DNA from 3 places in the Nitratidesulfovibrio vulgaris str. Hildenborough genome. Region 1 is predicted to be linked to each of the others. Evidence: predicted binding sites of a transcription regulator. Region 1 holds the regulator's gene; each other region holds the start of a gene.
The links. Region 1 encodes sigma-54, which starts transcription at its own class of promoters, with help from an activator protein. Its sites were predicted from a motif close to CTGGCACGGNNNNTGCTT; they were not measured.
Positions count from the first base shown of each region.

Region 2: the regulator sigma-54 is predicted to act here: its motif matches at 2,295-2,312, upstream of DVU_RS00730 (DVU0150 family protein).
Region 3: the regulator sigma-54 is predicted to act here: its motif matches at 1,607-1,624, upstream of DVU_RS10685 (glycyl radical protein).

Region 1 covers NC_002937.3:1,710,952-1,715,164, reverse strand. Annotated here, with positions in the region: gene rapZ (RNase adapter RapZ) at 1-216, opposite strand, end outside; gene DVU_RS07730 (PTS sugar transporter subunit IIA) at 225-674, opposite strand; gene hpf (ribosome hibernation-promoting factor, HPF/YfiA family) at 684-1,223, opposite strand; gene rpoN (RNA polymerase factor sigma-54) at 1,282-2,712, opposite strand; gene lptB (LPS export ABC transporter ATP-binding protein) at 2,856-3,581, opposite strand; gene DVU_RS07710 (LptA/OstA family protein) at 3,578-4,168, opposite strand; gene lptC (LPS export ABC transporter periplasmic protein LptC) at 4,178-4,213, opposite strand, start outside.
Region 2 covers NC_002937.3:181,591-185,803, forward strand. Annotated here, with positions in the region: gene DVU_RS00715 (lipoprotein) at 1-56, opposite strand, end outside; gene DVU_RS00720 (DUF4881 domain-containing protein) at 129-740, opposite strand; gene DVU_RS00725 (sulfite exporter TauE/SafE family protein) at 763-1,815, opposite strand; gene DVU_RS00730 (DVU0150 family protein) at 1,837-2,133, opposite strand; gene DVU_RS00735 (sigma 54-interacting transcriptional regulator) at 2,453-4,213, shown strand, end outside.
Region 3 covers NC_002937.3:2,361,122-2,365,334, reverse strand. Annotated here, with positions in the region: gene DVU_RS10690 (sigma-54 interaction domain-containing protein) at 1-1,428, opposite strand, end outside; gene DVU_RS10685 (glycyl radical protein) at 1,838-4,213, shown strand, end outside.

The DNA.
Region 1 (4,213 bases):
AAGCACTATGCCCTGATACTGCTCAAGAGCCTGTGCATCGAGGACTCGAACCATGTCGGGCGCAAGACGCACGGGCAGACCGTCGACAGTGAAATACCGCAGGTCTTCGAAGACGTTGAGAACAGTGCTCTTGCCAGCCCCGGAGAGTCCGGAGACGATGAGGACGGGGAATCCGGCTTCGAAGCCGTCATCGGCAGAACGCGCGGGGCTCGACATGGGCTGCCTCAAGCCTTTGAAAGAAGTTCCCACATTGCATTCGCATCAGGGGCTTCTATCAATGCCCTTCTGAATGCGACGTCTTTCAGCAACCGCGATATGTGCGCCAGAACGCGCAGATGCATGCCCGCCACATGTTCCGGGGCAAGCACCAGAAACACGATGTGCACGGGCTTGCCGTCAAGCGAGTCGAAGCCGAATCCGGCACTGCTACGACCGACACTCAGAACGATGCGCCCGAGGTCGGACAGTTTGCCGTGGGGGATGGCGATGCCGTCGCCGATGCCAGTCGTACCGAGTTGCTCGCGCTCGTGCAGCACTTTCAGCGCTGCACGCCCGTCTACCTCAGGGTGAGCCCGGCAAACGGCATTCACAAGTTCCGCCAGCACCTCTTCCTTGGTGCTGGCGGAGATCTCGTGAATTATGAGGTCTTTGCTAAGATACTCGTCAAGCCGCATCACGACACTCTAGACGACGGGGTCGATGAGCCCGAAGTCGCCGTTCCTGCGGCGGTAGATCACGTTGATCCGTTCCGATTCGGCATTCAGGAAGACGAGGAACTCGTAATCGAGCGCATCAAGCTGCATGGCAGCCTCGTCAACGTGCAGAGGCTTGGGCACGAACTGGTCGGTACCCACGATGGCCCTGTCTTCACCCTCACCTTCAGTATGATAGGTGAACACGTCGATATTGGCATTCGTCCGGGCAGAGCGCCGTCTTTCCTTGACGCGGGAGACATGCTTCTTGAGTTGTGCTTCGAGCTTGTCGAGTACGAGGTCGATGGTCGCGTACATGTCTTCGGACTGCTCGACGGCGGCGATGTTGATGCTGTCGCCCACAAGCTGGACTTCGGCCTTCTGACGGAACTTGTCCAGAGAAAGGGCCACCTGCAACTCGAGGTTGGCAGACTTGCCGACGAACCGGGCGAGCTTTTCGAAGCGACGACGGGCGTACTTCTTGAGGTGTTCCGAGGGCTCGAAGTTCTTGAACGTGAATGCGATGTTCATAAGCTCCTCCTGGGTTCGATGGAACACGTGCCTTGCGGCCGGGCCTCTTCGTGCTACGTCAGAAAACTTCCTTACGCTTGGACGAAGAGGGGATATTCATGGCTGTACGATACTTCGCAACCGTACGCCGGGCAATATTAACCTGAAGCTGTTCCTTCAGTATCTCGCCGATTCGCTCATCGCTCAGAGGTTCCTTGGGATTCTCCTCGCCGATGAGTTTCTTGATCAGAGCCTTGACACTCTCTGAACCGACCTGGCTGCCATCATCAAGTTCGAGCGCACTGTTGAAGAAGAACTTGAGCTCGAACACACCGTGAGGCGTGGCGACGAACTTGTTCGTCGTGATGCGACTCACGGTCGACTCGTGCATACTGATGTCGTCGGCGATGTCCTTGAGGATGAGTGGCCGTAAACGGGTCACGCCATCCTCGAAGAACCCCCTCTGGTACTTGATAATACTTTCAACGACCTTGTACAGGGTGCGTTGCCGTTGATAGAGGCTCTTGATGAGCCACGACGCGGAACGCACCTTCTCTTGCACGAAGTCCTTGTCCTTGCCCGTCACACCGGCAAGACTCTGGTCGTACAGCGAACTGAGTTGCAGATGGGGCAGCCCGTCGTCGTTAAGCACGATGACGAATTCATCGTCGTATTTGTACACGAACACGTCGGGGCTTACGAACATGGGGTCGCTGCCCCCGAAGCTCGAACCTGGCATGGGGTCGAGAGACTGTATGATATCAAGGTATTCCTTGAGATCATCCATGTCGAGTTTGAACTTGCGCAGCAGCGGCTTGTAACGGCGGGTTTCAAGGTCTTCGAGGTGGTCGCGAACGAGTTCGACGAGAACACGGTCGCGGTCGTAGCCAAGCATTTCGATCTGAATCAGCAGACATTCCTGCGGAGTCCGCGAGGCAACACCTACCGGGTCGAAACGCTGGACGGCGTGCAATACCGGAATGACTTCGGAAGCATCGGCACCACACATCTCTGCAATGTCTTCGACAGAGGCCTGAAGATATCCCGAAGAGCCGATATTGCCGATGATGGTTTCACCGATGCCCTTCTGGTCTTCTGTAAGACGCGAAAGACGCAACTGCCACATGAGATGCCCTTCAAGCGATGGGCGGGCAGAATAGCGCGCCTCGAACGCGGTCATCTCCTCGGGGAGTTCAGTTTCGCGTACCTGCGCCTGCCGCGAAGAGCTGGCGAATTCGCCAAGATAGTCTTCCCAGTCGGCATTACGCGACAATTCCCTGTCATACGCCTCCGGCGCAGATTCGTCTTTACGCGAGGAGGCTTCTGAGGCAGAAGATGCAGCGCCTTCATCCATTCCTTCTTCAAGGAACGGATTCTCAAGAAGCTCTTGCTGAACGGTCTCGACAAGCTCAAGACGTGACAATTGCAAAAGGCGTATGGCCTGCTGCAGTTGTGGCGTCATGACAAGCTGCTGACTCAGCTTGAGTTGCTGTCTAAGTTCGAGTGCCATTGAACAAGGAACCTCTCGCCGTCATGTTAAGCACCAGATGCGCGATATCCACCTTCTGTTAGCAAAAGAAGAAAAGTACCGTGCAACAGTGCGTTACGTAGTATCATGACACAGCGCGAGGCAGGATGCAAGCTTGATGCCGACTAGAGGCAGAAGTCCGCCCCAAGATAGACAAGACGGGCCTGTTCGTCACCTACGATATGCTCGGGTGTGCCGTCCAGAATGACCTGCCCCTGATGGACCAGGTACGCCCGGTCACAGATGGTGAGCGTCTCCCGCACGTTATGGTCGGAGATGAGCACCCCTATCCCGCGATCACGCAGCTTGCGGATAAGCCCCTGAATATCACCCACGGCAAGCGGGTCGATGCCTGCGAATGGTTCATCGAGCAGCACGAACTTGGGTTCGCGGATCATGCACCGCGCGATCTCGAGTCTGCGCCGCTCACCGCCCGAAAGGTGCATGGCACGCGAACTGGCAAGATGCGCGATACCGAAGTCCGCCATCAGCGCCTCGGCACGCTCCTTCTGTCTGGCAGCCGGAAGCCCGGTATGCTCGAGGATGATCTCAAGGTTTTCACGAACGGTGAGCCTCTTGAATACGGAGCTCTCCTGAGGCAGATAGCTCAACCCCACGCGAGCGCGCTCATGCAAAGGCCAGTCGGCGATGTCCTGTCCGTCCAGTCGGACGATGCCAGCCGTGGGTTTGATGATGCCTGTGAGCATGTAGAACGTCGTGGTCTTGCCCGCGCCGTTGGGCCCGAGCAACCCGACGATCTCGCCCTGCTGTACCGAGACGGAGACACCCCGCACGACCTCGCGCTGCCCGAACCGCTTACGCAGATCTTCGCCTTGCAATACGGCCATCATTCAGACTCCTTTGCCTTTTCCGCTCCGGGCAGCGACGCGGAAGACGAAGAGGTGAACACGGCCTCTACAGGGCGCGAGGTGCCACCATGCACTTCGCTTCGATTCTCGCGAGTGTAGAAATAGATGACCTCGCCCTTCACCACGTTCTCCTTGTCGAAGAGGACAGGCGAGCCTTCCATGATCATGAGCCCGTCATTGGTGGTATAGGTGGCCTTCTGACATGTACCGTTACGCCCTTCGCGCACCATCCGTACATTCTTCTCGGCGACGATACGTTCAATCTCACCGGCATCCATGCCACCCGGCACGTCTCCACCGCTCTTGCCTTCCTTGGACTTGCCAAGGTGCAGCGTCAGCTTCACCGACCACAGTTCGAAGTCGGGACGCTTGACGTATACATCGCCCTCGAACACGACACTCTGCTTGTTCGCATCATACTGCATGCGCTGCGCGGTGACAGTGGTCGGTACAGATTTCTGGGCGGGATTCGCGGTCGCCTTGGGCTGCGCGCAGGCGGTCGGCACAGGAAACGCCACGGCAGCAGCCATGGTCAGGGAGAGAAGAAAGGGAACAAGCCTACTGGCCATATGAATCTCCTATCGTGCAGCGGGGGCGGTCTCTGCCGGGGCATG
Region 2 (4,213 bases), 1.5 Mb from region 1:
AGGTTCACTGTAAGTACGAGGCCCCTGCGGGCAAGTTCGTGTCTGTAGTCACTCATGTCTATTCTCCCTGTGGGCGGCGGGGCCGGCCATCCGGCCCCGCCTTGCGTAGGGGGGGGTGTCTTTGCAGACTACTTCTTGAAGATGTCGGTCTTGCTGATGTTCATGAAGCGGAGCGATACACCTTCGGTCTTGTAGTATACGCGCACTTCGTCACCGGCTTCCCATGTATGATCGGGCATCGAGAAGTACTCGTCGGGTACCGAGAAGGTGCAGAGCATCTTCTGGCGACCGGAGTAGATGGTGATGGTCTTCTTGTCGCGATCGACCATGGGGAACTTCTTCGCCGTATCGGTGGCCTTGTCGAACACCAGCGGGTGCTGCCTGTCGATGTTCTGCTGAAGGTCGATCACGGTGATGGTGATGTCTTCGAACGCCTGGGTCTTGGGGTTGAAGATCTTCACGATGTTGGCCTTCGTGTCGAGCTTCATGCGCAGGCCGGCTTTGGGTTCAGGCCCCATCTCCGCCGGGTCGGCCGGCAGTTTGTAGGTGTGGGGCGGCAGGGTCGAGTAGTCGGGGTTCATGGGCTCTGCCAGCTTGTCCTGAATCAGGGTGACGGTCTTGGCCTGCTTGTCGAAGGCGATGACGCGTCCCTGGTCGACCTTGCCGTATTCGCCGCAGCCCACAAGGCCGAGAGGAAGGGCCATTACCATCAGCGTGAGCAGTATGCGCTTGATGTTCATCATAGTCTCCTTTCGTGGGCCGCTAGTTGGCGCGCTTGCGGGCCAGTTCCATCTGAACGCCCTGAACCATGCGGACGAAGATGTACAGCGACATGCAGGTCACGAGGCCAAGGACGAGTACGGTGGCACCGGCGTCGAGGAAGGCCTTGTACTGGGGCACCCAGGGCTGGACGAGCTTCATCAGGATGGAGATGGCGCAGCCGACGACGGCGAGGCCGAAGGCGATGCGGATGCCGTAACCCTTGATGTACTTGGTGGCGACAGCGCCCACCTGCGCACCCATGGCGGCACCGACGAGCATGATGATGGCGGCTACGAGTTCGGTACGACCCTTGTATGTGTAGGTCGCTGCACCGTAGAGGCCGGAGATCATGACTTCGAAGAGGTCGGTACCGACGGCCACGTGGGTCGGGCAGCCGATGAGGTAGATGAGGGCGGGCATGCGGATGAGACCGCCGCCGATGCCGAGGATGCCTGCGAGCCAGCCGGTGAGGAAACTCACGAAGATGGGCAGCCATGCGGAGCAGTAGATGCCGGCTTCCTTGAGGTGCACCATCGGGGGGATCTTGATCTTGTGCAGGGCCTTGTGCCATTCGACGCCCGTGGCGCCAGCTTCGAGCTTCACACCCTTGGCCGCGGCTTCACGTTCCTTCTGGCGACGCTTGGCCACGTCGTGGAAGACCATCCACGCGATGAGCGCGAGCAGCACGATGTAGATCCAGCGAACGACCTTCTCGACGCTGCCTAGCCGTTCGAGCCACATGACCATCTGTGCACCGGCTTCGAAACCGACGACCGTACCCACCAGCATGATCATGCCGAGTTTGTAGTCGACGTTGCCGAACTTGCCGTGGCGCATGGTGGAGATGAGCGACTTGCCCGCCATGTGCGCGATGTCGGTGCCGATGGCGAATGCCATGGGGAAGCCGAGGATGTTGAGGCCGGGGGTGACCATCCAGGCGCCGCCCATGCCGAAGAAGCCGCCGATGATGCCAACGCCCACGCCCAGGATGATGAGGCCGGGCCAGAAGATCTTAACGCCCGCGATGGGCATCAGGATATACAACCATTCCATGGTGTCCTCCGTCGTCCTTTCCTAGTGTTCCGCGAGATCGCGCGACTTCAGGTCGATGCCGATGTGGTTCATGATGATGTCGGCGATGACGCCGAAGATCACGCCCACGAGGGGAATCAGGATGATGGTGAGCACCGTGAACTGGAGATGGCTCTCATTGTAGAGGTTCGCCCACCAGGCGAGGACGCCGTCGAGTTTGCGCGTGTCGGCTACGATGACGACGGGGGCACCGCCGCCACCAGCGGCGAGCGCCGTGCCGGGCAGTGCGATGAGCATCAGCATCAGCGACCACCAAAGCTTGTTGAGTCTGGCCTTCATGTCTTCCTCCTTGCATGTTGCGTTCGGTGGCAAACTCCCGGCCCTGCCGGGGCGACCCTCTGCGGCCGGGTGCCACCCTGCCTCTTCCGCGTTCCGCCCTCTTGCCCGGGGCGGAGTGTTCCCGAAAAGCGTAAGACGCGTCGCGTCTGTTGCCTTTGCTTGAGCAATGGCCGTGCCAAAGCTGATTTTCGTGATGGCAACATGCTGAAATCGAAGGAAGCTTGTAAGAAGTGTTGCGCGATGCTCCGAAAGGAGTTACGCAGAAACAACACCTCTGCGCGATTCGTTCCGTCTGCGAAAACCTCTTTATGGGGGGGATATGCGCTTCTACCGGCCGCCCATCATCGGCAGCGTCTTCAGAACCGACCGCTCCGCCAGGGAGTGGAGCATCCCCAAACGGATGCTCCTTGTCGGAGTGCCGCTTCTGGCGGCGGTGCTGGCGTGTTTCGCCTTCGTCACCTACAAGGTGGGCGCGCACTATCTGACGACAGCATATTCGCGGAATTCTCTCACCCGTGCCAAGGCACAGGCCCACGAGATAGCATCCCGACTGGAGACGGCCCGCAACGAACTGCTGTTCATGGCCGACGGCATCCTCGACCCGAAAAGACTTGCCCGCTACCTGCAAGGACGCACGGAGGCCGAAGGGCTGCGCTACCGCGAGATAGCCTTCCAGGGAAACGGGGGCAAAGACGATGCCTTCGTGCTGCTCAACACAGGGCGTGGGGTGGTATCCATACCTCCCGATACGGCCCTCGCCACACGCTTCGGCCCCTTCACGCGGCAGAGTGCGCCCACCGACCCGCAGCCGGGGCAGGTGTATCTTTCGCAGCCGCTGGAGGTCATCTATCCCAGTGTGCCGGTGCCCGGTGGCGTGCAGACTCTGCCTCTTCATGTCATTCGCCTTTCGACGCCTGTCTTTGCAGAGGACGGCACCATGCGCGGCATGCTGCTGCTGTCGCTGGACGTGGTGGCCTTGCGCAACGTGCTGTCACTCTACGCCTCGCAGCGTTCCCCTCTGCACATCTATCCGCAGGAGAGCGAGCGGTATCGCAGTTTCATGTTCGACCCCGCGGGGTGGATACTCTTCCAGTCGGAATCGCCCGACCTGCCCGATGCCGACCTCTCCAATGACGTTGTGCGGTCCGGATTGCAGGGCGACCTTGGCAGGACAGGGCTGGACATCGCCTTCAGGCCCGGGCCGGAGAATGAGAACTACTGGGCCATGGTGTCGGAGGTGCAGGCGGGACGGGCTGGCTTGAGCACGCTGGGTTCGCGCTTCGCCGACGCCGCGTCCCTCAACCGTTCCAGCTTCGTGAGTTATGTCCCCATCGTCTTCCGGGGCGGGCCGGGGCAGCTGCCCTCCGTGTATGCCGGGCTGGGGTTCATCGACACCAGCTTCATGGTCATGGCCTCGTCCTACAAGTTGGCGGGTGCGCTTTCCGTTGCCCTCGGGCTTGGGGTGTTCGTCATCACCATCGTGATGGTGTCCATGGGGGTGCGCATTGCGCGCCCGCTTATCCAGCTTGCCAACGCCATCGAGAACAAGGCCGCTGAGGATGACATGTCACCCATGCAAGATGCGCTACTTCCACGGGAAGCGCATTTGTTGCGCAAGGGGGTGAACATGATCCTTGCGCGATTGCGTGAAGTGGTGCAGGCGTCGTCGTTGCATGATGCGCGATCGCTCGCTGCGCGCAAGAGGCAAAAGGTCTGTTTTGATACTGAGCTTGCCGTGAGCGCCTCCGACATGCCCGACCCCGACAGCGAGAAGATGCCGGGCATCGTGGGGGTCAGCCCTGCCGTGAAGTCGCTGCGTGCCCTCATACGCAAGGCCGCATCCATCGCCGCCGACGTGCTCATCATCGGCGAGACCGGTACCGGTAAAGAGCTCACGGCAGAGGCGATTCATGCCAACAGCAGCAGGGCGAAGGGGCCTTTCGTCAGCATCAACTGCGGGGCGCTTGATGAGAACCTGTTGCTCGACGCCTTGTTCGGTCACGTGAAGGGTGCGTTCTCTGAAGCGAAGGGAGAACGCAAAGGGGCCTTTCTCGCAGCGGATGGCGGTACGCTGCACCTC
Region 3 (4,213 bases), 650 kb from region 1:
GTTGGAGATGCACTGGGTCTCGTATTTCTGCAGGCATCCCTTGAGCGGGACGACGTGGCTTTTGCGGATGTTCCGGTAGTCGTAGTAGAGGCCCGCATCGCCGGTCTCGCCGGCAGCGGCCGCGGGGGCGGGGAGGGTGGGGGCCTGCGTCACGATGTCCGAAACCGTTGCGGGAGTGCTCCCCGTCGCATGGCATGCCTCCCGGAAGTGCCGCGGCAGACATGCGGGGCATATCTCCGGGCCATCACCCAGAAGCGCGAGGCTGCCCTCCACGACATGCAGGAGTTCGCGGATGTTGCCCGGCCAGTCGTAGTGCATGAACATGTGCAGTACATCGTCGTTGACGCCGACTGTCCCCGGCCCACCGGGGCGCGTCGCCAATTCTGAACGGTCGATGAACATGCGGGCGAGAAGCGGGATGTCGTTCCTGCGTTCGCGCAGGGGCGGCACGGAGATGCCCACCACGGCGAGACGGTAGAAGAGGTCGCGCCGCAGGACGCCATGTTCCACGGCCTGCAACGGTTCTTCGTTGAGGATGCTCATGATGCGCACGTCTACCGGGACTTCCGTATGCGAACCGAGGCGGCGCACGCGTTTCTCCTGCAATACGCGCAGCAGCTTGGCCTGCAAACCCAGCGGCATGGAGTTCAGCTCGTCGAAGAGCAGGGTGCCGCCATCGGCCTCTTCGAAGAGCCCGGGCTTGTCGGCGGCGTCCGTGTACGCGCCCTTGACCGTGCCGAAGAGGATGCCTTCGAGCAGGTTCTCGGGAATGGCGGCGCAGTTCACGGGGATGAACGGTCGCTGTCTGCGGTCGCTCTCGGAGTGGATCGCTTGCGCGAACACCTCCTTGCCCGTGCCGCTTTCCCCCCAGATCATCACCGGCGAAGAGGTTGCGGCTGCCGTACGCGCTTCGGCGATGACCTCGCGCAGGTTGGCGTCCTGTCCCACGATGCTGTCGAACGTATAGAAGTCATAGGCCGCCCCTTTGGGCTGCGGCGGGCGGGGCTGGCGTTTGCGCCCTTCGGCGAAGGCTGTCGTTCCCGTCCAGATGGTGAAGGCTATGACCCCGTCCTTACGTCCCGCGTCATAGAGGGGGATGAAGTCCGTGACTGTGCTGGCAAGGTAGTTGTTGGTGGTCTTGTACCAGTACGCCTTCTTCAGGATGGGTTCGCCCTTGCGGAGACACTCGATGGTGGGGATGCATTCGAGTTCGTGCGGTACATAGAGACTCGTGATGTGCCGCCCGACCACGGAAATGCGGCTGAAACCGTCCACACGCCGCTGGATGGTGTTCATGAAGCGGCATATGCCCTCTCCGTCCACCACGGCGACCCCCACCCCCATACTTTCCCATATGGTCTGCATGGCCGGCGTGAGAACGGCTGCGCGGCTTACGTCGGCGAAAGTGCTGCTGTCTAGGGGCATCATGGGGGGTCCTCGCACGGAAGGCTCATGGTGTGGTCGGGAAGGGAACCTAGAAGATTTCTTTGTGAAAAGAAAGTTTTTTTCTCAATCGATAAAAAATGGTCGGCGGAGATTGTGAAAAAAGGCGAGAAGGGAAGGGCATTCCGTAGTGTTGGCAACGTCGGGCGGCTGTGAAAGGGCCGTGGCATGGCTTGTGCAGAAAAGGGCAAGCAGAGAGGGCGGGCACGGACGCACACGATGAAAGGCGTGACGCCGCTACCCATCCCGCGATGCTGACCGGACTCCATGCCGGGAGGCATGGACATGATGCCGGATGCCGAAGCCCTCATGCACGGGGCGGCACATGGCGCAACGTGACCCGACGAAATGAAACGTAGTGGCAACAACGACGTTCACAACACAGGAGATTGAAATGGCTGCTCTTTCTTCCGCATCGAACACCGAAGGCCAGACCCCTGCAAACAAGGGCTACGGCATCAACTGGGATACCGCCGAATCGCGCGTCAAGGAACTCAAGGACTTTCTTCTTGCCGCGCCGCAGGTGATGGACCCCGAACGTCTGCAGTGCCTTCTCGACGTCTACGACGAATTCCAGGGCGAGCCCGTCGTCTACATCCGCGCCAAGCTGCTTGAGCGGGTGCTCCTCCGCAAGAAGATATTCCTCGACGGCAACCCCATCGTGGGCACCCTCACCGGTGTGCGCGCTGGCGTGTACGCCTACCCCGAATGGAACGTCTCGTGGATCAAGGAAGAGATGCAGATGGCCAAGATGGCCTCTCTTGGCGAGATGAAGATCCCGCAGGAGACGCAAGAGCTTCTCGAGAAGACCTACAAGCTGTGGAAGGGCCGCACCTGCATCGACCTGAACAACAAGATGTTCAAGGAGAAGTACGGCATCAACCCCGCGCCCTTCGCCAAGGCGGGCATGTACTACGAGAACGTCAGCGTCGCCAGCGGCTCGGGCATCGCCGACTATCCGCTGGTGCTCAACAAGGGCCTGCGCTGGCTCGCCGACGACGTGCGCGCACGTTTCGAAGCCTGCCCCACCACCCTTGCGAACAAGGAGAAGCATGACCTCTACCGCGCCATGCTGGTGACGTTCGAGGCTGTCATCGCCCATTCGCATCGCTACGCCGAACTCGCCGAGAAGACCGCCGCCGAAGAGAGCGATCCCAAGGCCAAGGCAGAACTGCTCGAGATCGCCGAGATATGCCGCCGCGTGCCTGAATACCCGGCCCGCAACTTCCGCGAAGCCATCCAGTCCTTCTGGTTCATCCACCTCGCCATCGAGACCGAGCAGATGGCCTGCGCCACCTCGCCCGGTCGTTACGGCCAGTACATGTACCCCTTCTACAAGAAGGACATCGAAGAGGGGAACCTCACCCGCGAACAGGTGCTCACCCTGCTGAAGTTCCAGTGGATCAAGCACCTCGAACTGGGCGAGTACCAGGGGGCCTCCTACGCCATGACCCTGTCCGGTCACACCGGTCAGTCCATCACCATCGGCGGTGTCGACGCCAACGGTGACGACGCAAGCACCGAACTCGAAGAGGTGCTGCTCGACACCCAGATTCAGATGAAGAACATCCAGCCCACGCTGACCCTGCTCTACCATCCGAAGCTGAAGGACTCGTACATGAAGAAGGTTGTGGAGTGCATCCGCGGCGGCTCCGGCCAGCCCCAGATCCTCAACAACAACGTGGTCATCCAGCGCAACCTCGCCCGTTTCGCGCAGTACGAAGGCGGCATCACCCTCGAAGACGCCCGCAACTGCGGCAACTACGGGTGCGTGTCCACCGGCATCTGCGGCAAGGGCAGCTTCATCACGCAGGAAGACCAGCCCTGCCTCGCCAAGGTCGTCGAGCTCATGCTCAACAACGGCAAGTGCCCTGTGACCAAGAAGCAGGTGGGCGTCGAGTCCGGCGACCCGACCACCTTCACCACCTTCGAGGAAGTGTACGAAGCCACCAAGAAGCAACTCGACCATCTCTTCAACATCTCGCGCAAGCACTCCGACCTCAGCCAGATGGCCCGGCTTCAGGTTGTGCCCAGCGTCTTCCGTTCGGCCATGTACGACGGCTGCATCGACAAGGGCATGTGCGAAGAGGCCGGTGGTACGCGCTACCCGCAGGTCAACCCCATCATGACCGCAGGCATCGACGCCGCCAACTCGCTGCTGGCCATCAGGTACCTTGTCTTCGAAACGAAGCAGGTGACCATGGAGAAGCTGCTTGAAGCCCTGAAGGCCAACTTCGAAGGCTACGAAGACATCCGCAAGATGTGCTTCGAGGCGCCCAAGCACGGTAACGACTACCCCGAAGTGGAGCACTTCGTGCAGCGCTTCTACCGCGACGTGGACGCCATCCACAGTGCGCAGGGCCCGGACTGCTTCGGCTACCGCACCCCGCTGGACGCCTACTCGCTGTCGTACCACAACTACTTCGGTTCGCTCATGGGCGCACTGCCCAACGGCCGCAAGGCTGGCGTGGCACTCACCGACGGTAGCGTCTCCGCCATGCCCGGTACCGACCATGAAGGCATCACCGCCCTCATCAAGTCCGGTGCCGAAGCCATCGACACCGTGCGCTACGGGGCCAACCACTTCAACGTGAAGTTCAACCCCTCGGTGATCGAAGGGCCTGCCGGTGCCCGTACCCTCGTGTCGCTGATCAAGACCTACTGCGACTTCGGCGGTTCGCACATCCAGTTCAACTGCGTGAGCTCCGATACCCTGAAGGACGCGCAGTGCAAGCCGCAGGAATACGCCGACCTCGTCGTGCGCGTGGCA